Regions from separate parts of the Chromobacterium sp. W521 genome, predicted to be linked through region 1. Evidence: riboswitches for the same ligand, from Rfam matches in the RefSeq annotation. Region 1 holds a riboswitch; the other holds the start of a gene.

Region 1 (6,346 bases):
AAGATCGTCAGCAGCGACCAGCACCGCGTGGACATGCGCAACATCCGCTCCCCCATCATCGTGTTCGCCTCATGGGGCGACAACATCACCCCGCCGCAACAGGCGCTGAACTGGATACCCGACCTGTACGAGAACGCGGAAGACATCCGCGACAACGAACAAACCATCATCTACTGCCTGCACAACAAAGTGGGCCACCTCGGCATCTTCGTCTCCGCCGGCATCGCCAATCGCGAACACAGCGAATTCGCCAGCGCGCTGGACCTGATCGACGTGCTGGCCCCCGGCCTGTACGAAGCCATCATCGAAGACGTGGCCCCCGGCACCCCCGGTCAGGAATACATCAAAGGCCGCTACATTATCCGTTTTGAAGCGCGCGAAGTGGCCGACATCCTGGCCCTGGACGACGGCCGCGAAGACGAGCAAGCCTTTGAAGTGGTGCGCCGCGTCTCCGAGATCAACCAAGGCATTTACAACCGCTTCATCTCCCCCGTGCTCCAGGCCGTCAGCAGCGAAGCCAGCGCCCAATGCCAGCGCCAGCTCAACCCGGCTCGGCTGGAACGCACGCTGATCTCCCCGCTCAACCCCTGGCTCAGCTGGCTCAAGCCCGCCGCCGAATACGTGCGCGCCCATCGCCACCCCGTGAGCGTGGACAACCCGCTGTGGCGGCTGCAAGAACAATGGTCCGGCTGGATGGCGCAAAGCCTTGACCGCTACCGCGACCTGCGCGACGCCGCCACCGAACACTGCTTCAAAGCCGTGTACGAATCCCCGTGGCTGGCCTCCATCGTGGGCGTCCAGCCGGCCCGCGAAGCCCGCGCCGCCCGCTGCGACAGCTGGGAGAAACGGGAACGGCTGCAACTCAAGCGCCAAACGCTGGACCCCGCCTACGAAACCGGCACCTTGGCAGACGGCTTCGTGCGCTTGCTCACCTACGTGGCGATCGGCCGCGGCATCATAGACGAGCGCCCGTTCAACGCCATCCGTCGCATCATGCGCGACATCCGCCACGAATACCCGCTGACCCTGATGCAGCTGAAAGAAATCGCCCGCAAGCAAGTCTTCCTGGTGCGGCTGGACGAAGCCCGCGCGCTGGCCGGCCTGCCCAAGCTGCTGCCGGAAGAGCACCGCCGCCGCCAAGCCTGGCAGCTGGCGCACGAACTGCTGGCGCTCAGCGGCGACATCGCTCCGGAACAACAACAGCGGCTGGACCAAGTGGCCCACGCGCTGCAACTGGACACCCGCTCGCCGGCGGCCCCGGCCATCCTTCCGCCCACCGAGCCAATAGCGGCAACCGCAGCCGCTCCCGCTCCGGCCCCCGCCGTCAAGGCCAGCGCGCCGGCCAGGAAAGCGGTCGCCAAAGCCCCGGCCAAAGCAAGGGCTGCCGACAAACCCAGCGCCGCCACAACCGCCAGCAACACGCCGGTTGCGGCCAAGCCGGCTTCAGGCAAGCCCAAGGCGGCCAAAACCGCCAAAGCGTCTGTCGCCAAGTCCGCAGCCAAACCAGCGACCGCCGACAAGCCCAGCGCCGCCGCCAAAACCGCCAGCAGCACGCCGGTTGCGGCCAAGCCGGCCTCAAGCAAACCCACGGCGGCCAAAACCGCCAAAGCGCCTGCCGCCAAAGCCCCGGCCACGCGCAAACCCGCCGCCGGCAACGGCGCGGCCAAGCCCAAGACGCCTAGCAACTAAGAGCCTGTTCACGGTCTCGCGAGCAAGAGCGAGACAAGGCGAAAACGAGCGAAAAAGCGGAATGCACGAGTGGTACATGAGCATTTTGAGCTTGTACTCACAGTGCAACGCTTCACGAAGCGCAGCAGATCGTAAACAGGTTCTAAGAACCAGCCAGCGCAAAAACGCCCGGACAGCCAAGCCGCCGTCCGAGCGTTTTCGTGAAGATGGCGCACTGCAACATTTTTGCCTTCCCCCATGTATACAGTCGTTGACTGAACAATACAGCAAACGCTAATATCCTTGCCTGCTGCGGGAGAGAGGGGCATACGCCCCCGCCGAAGACGCAAACTCCCATAATCGCTCAGGCCACAGTACCGCAGCCCATGGATACCAGCCGATTGGAGAGAGGCCCTAAGCGCCCGTTCATCATCTGCTACGCTTCAGCGACAGCGCGTCAGATTATGCAACCGGCCCTTAGCCGCCCACCGAAGGGGCAAGTGACGCCCGGCAAAGCCCGCACACAGGCAGCGCCCGTCATCTAACTCTCAGGTAAAAGGACAAGGGGAGAGGCAATGCCGGCAACGCCGCGCTCATGCGCGGCTCGCCGGCCATGCTCAGAACGTGTTCACGATCTCGCGAGCAAGGACGAGACAAGGCGAAAACAGCTGAGAAAGCGGAATGTACTCCTGGTACATGAGCATTTCGAAGCGATAGCCGCAGCGTCTCGCGAAGCGCAGCAGATCGTGCACCAGCTCTCAAGGAAAACCCGTGTTCGAAACGCTTGCCCAGGCTGTGCGCCACCTGGCATGGCCCGCCCATTGCCAACCTATTTTCCCACCCGGCTTCGCCGCTCACCTCGGCGCCAGCCTGTTTGACCACTGCAACTACATGCTTACCCTGATCTATCTGATCGCCATCACCGCGGAAGCGATGACTGGCGCGCTGGCGGCCGGCCGCCGCAATATGGACATCTTCGGCGTCACCGTCATCGCCTTCCTCACCGCCCTGGGCGGCGGCACCGTGCGCGATATCGTGCTGGGCCGATACCCGATAGGCTGGACCCAACACCCGGAATACGTCGGCCTCGTCATTGCCGGCGGCTTGGCCGCCGTGTTCGTGGCCCGCTACATGAAGCGCCTCAGCCGCGTCTTCCTGGTGCTGGACGCGCTGGGCCTGATCGCCTTCACCATCATAGGCTGCGGCGTGGCCCAGTCCATGGACTACCATCCGGTAGTGGTGGTGATGGCCGGCATGATCACCGGCATTGCCGGCGGCATCCTGCGCGACGTGCTGTGCAACCGCGTGCCCGTGGTCTTCCGTCAGGAACTGTACGCCAGCGTCTCCTTCGCCGTGGCCCTGCTCTACTTGGGCCTGATCAAGCTGGGCGTGCCGCATGATCTCAACGTGCTGGCCAGCTTCGCCGTCGGCCTCACTATCCGCCTGGCCGCCATCTGGCGCGAATGGCGGCTGCCGGTGTTCATGTACCGGCACGACCTGCATTAACTAACCCTAGCTGTTTCACCGCTACGCCACGGCATCGGGATCAAATATCCGCCAGCAGCAGGAACAAGGCCGCCTGGCTGGAAACGCCCAGCTTGGCGTACAGATGGCGACGATGCACCTTGGCCGTTTCCAGTGAAATGCCCAGTTCACGCGCCACGCCCTTGGTAGAGTGGCCGCCGAGTATCAGCAAGGCCACTTCCACCTCGCGCTTGGTCAGCGGCGAGGAACCCTGCGAGCGCAGCGCCTCCTCCCACTGCCGGCGGCTCTGCCTGCCCGGGTTCGCAGCCGGCTGATGCCGCCCTTCGTCCAGACGCGCGGCCAGCCGTGACAAGGGCAGCAACCAGGGAGCAAACAGATTGCAGACGCCCAGATCTTGCTCGCTGAAGCGATGCTTGCAGCCCAGCGACAGGGACAGCACCCCCTCCGGCAGCGCTTGCAGGAACTGGATTTCATCCGCCACCACATTGCGCGAAAAGTAACGCCGAAAGTATTCCGTTTCCCTGAAACGGTCCGGTGCCACCTCGTCCAGCCGGTACACGCCAGCCGCCGGACACTTCAGCGCAAAGCCGTAAAACGGGTCCAGCAGATAGAGGCCACGCCTGTAGTCGGCGAACAGATCGTCATGAGCGTAATTCGCCGCGTGATCCGCCAGCACCAAGGGCGGGGCCTCCTGGCGAAACAGCAACACCACCCAGGTATCGAAACTCAGGTGTTCTCGCAGAAACGCGGCCAGTTGCTGCCAAAAGGCCGCATTGTCGACGCACCCCAGCAAACGTCCCAATTGCTGGTGAAAAACCAAGTCCGCCACATTCAGCTGCATGCCAGCTACCTCGATCAGGTTAGTTTTACCCACGGCCCTAACGCTTTCGCGTGATATCCACCGCGAAAGGGGCTGACTAGTATGGCTTCACCTTGCGCGACAAGACCAGCCACCATGTGAACACCCCTCTCCACTCGTCGCGCTGGTTGAATAGGAGTGATCGCCATGCCCTTGCAAGATCTGTCCTACTGGCAACGCCGCGCCGCCGATTTGCACCCGCCGTGCCAGGCCTTCATCAATGGCCAGTTCGTCCCTGCCACAGACCAACGCACCTTCACCGACACCAGCCCGGTCAGCGGCCGGCCGTTGGCCGAAATCGCCCGCTGCGGCGAGGCGGATGTTGAACTGGCGGTGCGGGCCGCCCGCGCCAGCTTCGAATCCGGCGCCTGGTCGCGCCGCCACCCGCGCCAACGCAAGGCCCTGCTCCAAAAACTGGCCGCGCTGATACGCGAGCACGCCGACGAACTGGCCTTGTTGGACTGTCTGGACATCGGCAAACCCATCGCGGATGCGCGCAATATCGATGTGCCGGGCGCCGCCGGCGTGTTCGACTGGTACGCCGAAGCCGCCGACAAGCTGTACGGCGAGGTAGCCCCCGGGGCGGATAACGCGCTGGCCCTGGTCACCCGCGAACCGCTGGGCGTGGCGGCGGCGGTGATCCCGTGGAATTTCCCGCTGGACATGGCCGCGTGGAAGCTGGCGCCGGCGCTGATGGCCGGCAATAGCGTCATCCTGAAGCCGGCCGAGCAATCGCCGCTGTCGGCATTGCGTCTGGCCCAACTGGCGCGCGAGGCCGGCCTGCCGGACGGGGTGCTGAACGTGCTGCCAGGCTTTGGTGAAGAGGTGGGCCGGCCGCTAGGCCTGCACCCGGACGTGGATAGCCTGAGTTTTACCGGCTCCACCGAAGTGGGCAAAGCTTTCCTGCGCTACGCGGCGGACTCCAATATGAAAAGAGTCGCGTTGGAATGCGGCGGCAAAAGCCCCAATCTGGTATTCGACGACTGCGATCTGGACGCCGCCGCCCGACACGCGGCCTTCGGCATTTTCTTCAACCAGGGCCAGGTGTGCTCCGCCAATTCCCGCCTCTTGCTGCAACGCTCCATTGCGGACGATTTTCTGGAACGCTTGCTGAGCGAGGCGAACGCCCTGCAACCCGGTAATCCCCTAGACCCAGCCACGCGCAGCGGCAGTATCGTCGACGCCCGCCAGGCCGGGCGCATCATGGATCACATCGACAAAGCCCGCCGCCAAGGCGCGCGCCTGCTCTGCGGGGGCGAGCGCTTCAGCATAGACGGCAGCGATTGCTACATCCGCCCCACCATCTTCACCGAGGTCCGGCCGGACATGGCGCTGGCGCGCGAGGAGGTCTTCGGCCCGGTGTTGGCCGTCATTCCCTTCGACACCGAGACCGAGGCCGTAGCCATCGCCAACGACAGCCGTTACGGGCTGGCCGCCTCGGTCTGGACCCGGGACCTGTCGCGCGCCCATCGTCTTGCGCGTCGGCTACGCGCCGGCACCGTCTCAGTCAATACCGTGGACGCCCTGGATCCCGGTTTGCCGTTTGGCGGCTGCAAACAGTCCGGCTTTGGCCGCGACCTCTCGCTCCACGCCATCGACCACTACACCCACCTCAAAACCACCTGGGTGCAATTACAAAACGAGTAGCCGCCTGAGACCGGCCGTCCCGGAGTCACCACAACAAGACAATTAGGAGACACACCATGCACAAGCCGCAAGCCCACCTTGCTCCGCCGCGGGCCGCCGCCCGCTCCTCCGCCCCCTTTCGCGCCAGCCTCGGGCTCCCCCCGCTGCTCGCCGTCGCCATCGGCCTCGTTGTGTCCCAAGGCGTCATGGTACTGATGCTGCAAGGCGCCGGCATGGCCGGCATCGGATTTCTGATCCCGCTGAGCATGGCTTTCCTGCTGGCGCTCTGCTACGCCGTATCCTTCTCCGAGCTGGCGTTGATGATTCCCCGCGCAGGCAGCCTCAGCAGCTATACCGAAGTGGCCCTGGGACAGTTCCCCGCCATCCTGGCCACCTTTTCCGGCTATGTGGTGGTGGCCATGTTCGCCCTGTCGGCTGAGCTCCTGCTGCTGGACCGCATTGTCAACCAGGTCTACCCCGGCGTCTTTCCCCTCAACAGCGTCGCCTACGGCGTGTTGCTGATCTTCACCCTGCTCAATCTGCTGGGCATCGATGTGTTCGCCCGCCTGCAATCGGCGCTGACACTGGTGATGATCATCGCGCTGCTGGCGCTGGGGACCACCGCACTGAGCGGCGACGGCCCTCCCGCCCTTGCCCAGGCCGCCAATAGCGACTGGAACCCTCTGGGCGTTGGCGTGCTGACGCTGG
Region 2 (6,346 bases), on a different contig from region 1:
TCAATCGGCAGGCCCGATGGAGACCAAGCCTTGAGCAATACCAATTTAGACAGCAAGACCAAGACCCGGGCGCTGGGGGTATGGATGTGCACCGCCCTGGTGGTGGGCAATATGATCGGTTCCGGCGTGTTCCTGTTGCCGGCGTCGCTGGCGCCGTTCGGCGGCGTGTCGATGATAGGCTGGCTGCTCACCGCCGCCGGCGCGATCTGCCTGGCCTTGGTGTTTGCGCGGCTGGCGGCCATTCTGCCCAAGGAAGGCGGGCCCTACGCGTATATTCATGAAGCCTTCGGCGGTTTTGCCGGCTTCTGGATCGCCTGGGGTTACTGGATTGCGCTGTGGGCCGGCAACGCGGCGCTGGCGGTGGCCGCCACCAGTTATATGCAGGTCTTCTTTCCGGTGTTGGGGCACGATAATCTGCTGGCCGGCGTATTCGCCATCAGCCTGATCTGGATCGTCACCTGGATCAACAGCCGCGGCGCGCGCAGTTCCGGCCTAGTGGCGGTGACGACCACCTTGCTCAAGCTGTTGCCGTTGGCCGCTGTCACTTTCTTCGGGTTTTTCCATTTGCAGCCGGACAACATCGTGTTCAACCCTCACGACAAGCCCCTGCTCAGTTCGGTGTCCGCCACCATGGCGCTGACCCTGTGGGCTTTTCTGGGGCTGGAGTCGGCGTCGGTGCCGGCGGGCGACGTGATCGCGCCGGAAAAAACCATTCCGCGCGCCACGGTGCTGGGCACCCTGATCGCCACGGTGCTCTACATCTTGTCCACGGTGGCCTTGATGGGCTTGATGCCGCCGGCGATGCTGGCGGCCTCGCAGGCGCCGTTCGCCGACGCAGCCAGGTTGATGTGGGGCGATTGGGGCTACTATCTGGTGGGTTTCGGCGCCATTGTCTCCTGCTTCGGCGCGCTGAACGGCTGGAGCTTGATGCAGGCACATGTGCCGGCCGCCGCCGCGCACGACGGCCTGTTTCCCCGCCGCTTTGCTCAGATGAACCCGCAAGGCGTGCCTATTTTCGGCCTGTTGTTGTCCAGCGGCTTGGTGACGGTGCTGATGGCGATGAAATACGCCGGGGGCGACGGCGGCGTCAAAATTTTCGAGTTCATTATTCTGCTGGCCACCGCCACTACCTTGCTGCCTTACGCGTTTTGCTCAATGGCGTTGCTGGCCATCATGCTGATGCGCCCCCAGCAGTTCCAGCGCAAGGACTACCTGGCACCGCTGTGCTTCGCCGGCGTGGGCTTCGCCTATTCGGTGTGGGCTTTATACGGCTCCGGAGCCGACATCGTGATGTGGGGCATGATCCTGCTGCTGCTGGGCCTGCCGGTTTATGTCTGGCAAGTGAAGGAACGTTACGCCGACCCTTCGTGAGCGAGGCGGCGCAGGATCCGACACGCGGCCTCGGCCGCGTTTTCTTTGGGATCAAGGCTATTGTCATGGCGAAATGGACTTGCCTATGCCGCTGGCTGGTGGCTTACTTGGGCGCTTTGGTTTCAGACTGGGAGTTGCAATGAGGATAGCCGCCGTCGATAGCCTGCTTGTCGCCATCGATTTCGCTTACCCGATGCCGGACGCGTTAACGCTGGCGCGGATGCGGGAGGAAAACGAGCCTTGCGCGCTGGAGCGCGCGGACGGTTTGTTTCCGGAAAACAGCTATTACCTTGCCGGCCGCAAAGGCTGCGCCGAGCGAATTTCGGCACGGGCCTTTGTTGCGCGCCGCTTGTGCGAGGCGGCGGCGCGGCTGGCCCCGGATTACGGCCTGTTGTTGTTCGACGCTTACCGCAGCCGCGAGACCCAGGCCGATCTATTTCAAATGGTGTTGGACGAGGTGCGCGCCGCGCATCCGGATTGGGACGCGGCGGCGGTGGAGCGGCAGGCGCGCTTGTTTGCCGCCCATCCCGACGATACCGCCCGTTTCGCGGTGCTGCCGCACAATTCGGGCGGCGCGATTGATCTGGCGATCTGCCGGCGGGATACCGGGGAGATCTGCGATTTCGGCACCGCCTTCGACGCGGCCGAGCCGGCGTCGCGCACCGACTACTTCGAAGCGCCGCACGATCCCGCGCAGGGCTTTTCGTCCGAGCGATGGTTGGCGGTGCGTCACAATCGCCGCGTCTTGTTCAATCTGATGAAACAGTCCGGTTTCAGCAATTATGCCGAGGAATGGTGGCATTACGACTTGGGCGACTGCCTGTGGGGGCAGGCTTTGGGCGTGGACTGGGTTTACCCGTCCATGGAGCTGGAGCCGTCCTGATTTGACGCGGCCGCCGCGTGCTTGCGGCGGCCGCATCGTCAAGCGCTAGCCGGCCAGCGCCTTCAACCAGACCAGCGCGGCGCTGGCCCCCGCGTCGGGCACGCCTAGCGCTCGTTCGCCCAGATAGCTGGCCCGTCCCAAGCGCGGCCGCATGGCGGCGGTGGCCGCGCAGCCGCGTTCCGCCGCCTCCAGCGCGGAACGCCACGCCGCGTTTGGACTTTGGCCGTCGTTCAGAGCGGCTTCGAAAGCGTTGGCGGCTGGCGTTAAGGTATCCAGCATGGTGCGGTCGCCCACCTGCGCGCCGCCCAGTTCCGCGATGGCGGCGACGCCGTCCTTGAACGCCGCGGCCCAGTCGAGCGGGCTGGGCGCGTTCGATGAGTCCAGCCGCCGCGCCGCGCGCAGCAGGGCTGTCGAGTAGAACGGGCCGGAGCTACCGGCGATGGCCTGGCGCAAGGCCTGGCTGACGGTGCGCAGCGCCGTGGCCGGATCGCTCCAGGCGCTGTCCGGCAAAGCGCGGATCGCCGCCGCGCCGCGCTGCATGCTGACGCCCAGATCGCCGTCGCCTGCCGCTCCGTCCAGTTCAGTCAACAGCGGTTCGGCGGCGTCCAGCGCCTTGGCCGCGGCCCAAGCCGCGGCGCGCAGCTGGGGGTCGGCTTTGGCGGTGGAGAGGGCTTCTGCTGCCGCGCGCGGCGGCGCCGGCCGCAGCTGGCGTCGCGCCGGCAGAAAGCCGGAGCCGGGCCAGGCCGGAGCCTGGGTGGCTTGATCCAGCCAGCCGAGGCGCTGCTCATCCAGCGCCAGCAGCGACAGCGAGCAGCCCGGCATTTCCAGCGCGGTCATGAAATTACCGCTCCATAGCCGTTCCACATGCAAGCCGAGCCGTCGCGCCGAGGCCAGCGCGCTGCGCGCCACGATGGCGAGCTCCATCGGCGGAGTGCCGCCCAGGCCGTTGACCAGCATTGCCACCCGTTGGCCGGCCTGCCAACCGCGGTCCCTGACAATGGCGTCGAGCAGCGTCGCGCACAAGGCGTCGGCGGATTGGCGCGGCACGCGGCGTACGCCGGCTTCGCCGTGAATGCCCAGCCCCAACTCTACTTCGTCGTCGTCCAGTTGAAAGCCGGGGCGGCCGGTTGCCGGCACGGTGCAGGCGCCCAGCGCCACGCCCATGGTGGCCACCTGTTCCGCCGCCTGCCGCGCCGCGGCCGCGACCTCGGCCAGGCTGGCGCCGCTGGCGGCAACCGCGCCGGCAATCTTGTGCACCAGCACGGTGCCGGCGATGCCGCGACGGCGCGCCGGCTCCACGGTGTCGCGAAGCGCTACATCGTCGGCCACCACCACGCTGTCGACGGCAATGCCCTCGGCACGGGCCAGCTCCGCCGCCAGGCCAAAGTTTAGCCGGTCGCCGGTGTAGTTTTTGATGATGAGCAGTACGCCTTTAGGGCCGGCGACGGCGCGGATCGCCGCCAGCACGGTGTCTACGCTGGGCGAGGTGAATACGTCGCCCACTGCGGCGGCGTCCAGCATGCCGTGGCCGATGTAGCCGGCGTGGGCGGGCTCGTGGCCGCTGCCGCCGCCGGAGATCAGCGCCACTTTGTCGAGCTGACCGTCAGCCGGAAGATCCGCGCGCAGCAAGACGTTTTCCTCTTCGAGCAGGGCCAGGCCGGGCAGGGTGTCGGCCAGGCCTTCCAGCATTTCCCGCGCCACATGGCGCGGATCGTTGATTAGTTTTCGCATCGCGGTTTCCTTTCCATATCGGATAGAGCTCGTGCTGGGTAAAGATGGATGTCATCTTACGATCAGCTTTGCTTGGAGGGGGAATTTGTCGATTGCGTGATCGATAACGAAGTGAAATGTGTTCGTAATCGATCTTAAACGAAGCAATATCCGTTCAATGATTTGCGGTTTCGAATATTTTAAGTCATTGTTTAAGTTGAAGATAAACACGGCTTGCCAAGGCCCGGTCCAGCAACCATAATCTGGCACGTCATGCAGGAGAGAGTGGCCGTCCGCGCCACCGCCGAAGGCGCAAGCGCACCCGCAATCGCTCAGGCAAAAGGACTGCATTATCGGACTGGCCGCAGCCAGTTCGCCGAATCTGGAGAGCGGCGTCCACGGATGCCCACCGAAGGGGCTAACGGTCGCAAGGCCGGAAAATCTCAGGTGCAGGGACAGAGGGGTGTAGGGAATAGAGCAACACTACACGCTTTTGCTAAGGACGCACCAATGACGGCCCCGAAACGCACCCCCCTGTTTGAATCCCACATCGCCGCCGGCGCCAAGATGGTCGATTTCGCCGGCTGGGAAATGCCCATCCATTACGGCTCCCAACTAAAAGAACATGAAATCGTGCGCAGCGACGCCGGCATGTTCGACGTTTCCCATATGACGGTGCTGGACATCAGCGGGCCGGACGCCAAGGCCTGGCTCCAGCGGCTGATCGCCAACGACGTGGCCAAGCTGGGCTTCGAAGGCAAGGCGCTGTATTCCGGCATGCTCACGCCCGACGGCACCGTGGTGGACGATCTGATCGTCTACCTGACCTCCTACGGCTATCGCATGGTGGTCAACGCGGGCACCACCGACAAGGATCTGGCCTGGATGGAAGGGCACAAGGCGGACTTCAACGTCGACATCAAAGTAAGACGCGATCTGTCCATCTTGGCGGTGCAAGGCCCGCAAGCCATCGCCAAGGTCTGTTCGGTCAAGCCCGAGCTCGCCGCCGTCATCCAGAACTTGAAACCGTTTCAAGGCCAGCCGGCAGGAGACTGGTTCTATGCCCGCACCGGCTATACCGGCGAAGACGGCCTGGAAGTGATGCTGCCCGGCGTTGAAGCCGCCGCTTTCTTCCAACAATTGCAGGCCGCCGGCGTGGCGCCCATCGGTCTGGGCGCGCGCGACACCCTGCGGCTGGAGGCCGGCATGAATCTGTACGGCCACGATATGGACGAAACCGTTTCCCCGCTGGAAGCCGGCATGGGTTGGACCATCGCCTGGGAACCGGCTGAGCGCGACTTCATCGGCCGCAAGGCGCTAGAGGCGCAGAAAGCCGCCGGCGTGAAGACCAAGCAAGTGGGCCTGGTACTGGAAGGGCGCGGCGTGCTGCGCGAAGGTCTGAAAGTAGTGGTGGAAGGGGTGGGCGAAGGGGTGATCACCAGCGGAACCTTCTCGCCCACGCTCAAGCATTCCATCGCGATCGCGCGCGTGCCGGCAGGCACAGGCGACAAGGCGCTGGTGGACCTGCGCGGCACCTTGACCGAAGTGCGCGTGGTCAAGATGCCTTTCGTGCGCAACGGCAAGAAAGTTTTCGCCTGAGCCGATTGCTCAGGCAGGCCGCGCGACGCGGCCGGGAATAATCGTTAAGACCTGGATTTGACTGGAGACACTCATGAGCAACATCCCCGCCGAACTCAAATACGTTGAAAGCCACGAATGGCTGTGTCTGGAAGCTGACGGTTCCGTGACCGTGGGCATTACCGAGCATGCTCAAGAATTGCTGGGCGACATCGTTTTCGTCGAGCTGCCGAAAGTGGGCGCCAAGCTGGCCAAGGAAGAGCAGGCCGGCGTGGTGGAATCGGTGAAGGCCGCTTCCGACATTTACTGTCCGGTTGCCGGCGAAGTGCTGGCCATCAACGAGGAACTGGAAGCCGAACCGGAACTGGCCAATAGCGAACCCTACGGGGCGGGCTGGTTCTTCAAGATCAAGCCGGCGAATCCGGCGGACCTGGACGCCCTGATGGACGCCGCCGCCTACGCCAAGGAAATTGGCGCCTGATGGTGAAAACCGCCTCGCAGTCCTGATTGGCCGCGAGGCGTTTTTTTCGCCCGGATATCCAGCAACACCCGATTGGCCGCGAAAGCCGCGGCGCGGACGGCAAGCACAGAAGGTCTCGTACTCATGTCTCTCTCCGAACTTTTCAACCGCAAAGAATTCATCTCCCGCCACATCGGCCCGTCCGACGCAGAGCGCGAGCAAATGCTGGCCGCCATCGGCGTGGCCTCCATTGACGAACTGGTGGCGCAGACGCTGCCGGCCGACATCCGCCTGAACCGCAAGCTGGAGCTGCCGGATCCCATGCCGGAAGCCGAGGCGCTGGC

Evidence for each region. Region 1 has a riboswitch for glycine ahead of ACUXV1_RS19810 (trimeric intracellular cation channel family protein). Riboswitches for the same ligand answer to the same signal wherever they lie in the genome.
Region 2: another riboswitch for glycine. It lies ahead of gcvT (glycine cleavage system aminomethyltransferase GcvT); the one in region 1 lies ahead of ACUXV1_RS19810 (trimeric intracellular cation channel family protein).

What each region holds. Positions count from the first base shown of each region.
Region 1 covers NZ_JBRBAF010000014.1:24,718-31,063, reverse strand. The annotation lists gene ACUXV1_RS19815 (DUF3141 domain-containing protein) at 1-1,689, shown strand, start outside; glycine riboswitch at 1,972-2,058, shown strand; glycine riboswitch at 2,060-2,242, shown strand; gene ACUXV1_RS19810 (trimeric intracellular cation channel family protein) at 2,440-3,174, shown strand; gene ACUXV1_RS19805 (helix-turn-helix transcriptional regulator) at 3,215-3,994, opposite strand; gene ACUXV1_RS19800 (aldehyde dehydrogenase) at 4,160-5,659, shown strand; partial or broken gene ACUXV1_RS19795 (APC family permease) at 5,821-6,346, shown strand, end outside.
Region 2 covers NZ_JBRBAF010000004.1:319,541-325,886, forward strand. The annotation lists gene ACUXV1_RS08095 (amino acid permease) at 31-1,371, shown strand; gene ACUXV1_RS08100 (M15 family metallopeptidase) at 1,511-2,254, shown strand; gene ACUXV1_RS08105 (dihydroxyacetone kinase family protein) at 2,300-3,985, opposite strand; glycine riboswitch at 4,231-4,322, shown strand; glycine riboswitch at 4,337-4,433, shown strand; gene gcvT (glycine cleavage system aminomethyltransferase GcvT) at 4,475-5,563, shown strand; gene gcvH (glycine cleavage system protein GcvH) at 5,637-6,023, shown strand; gene gcvP (aminomethyl-transferring glycine dehydrogenase) at 6,147-6,346, shown strand, end outside.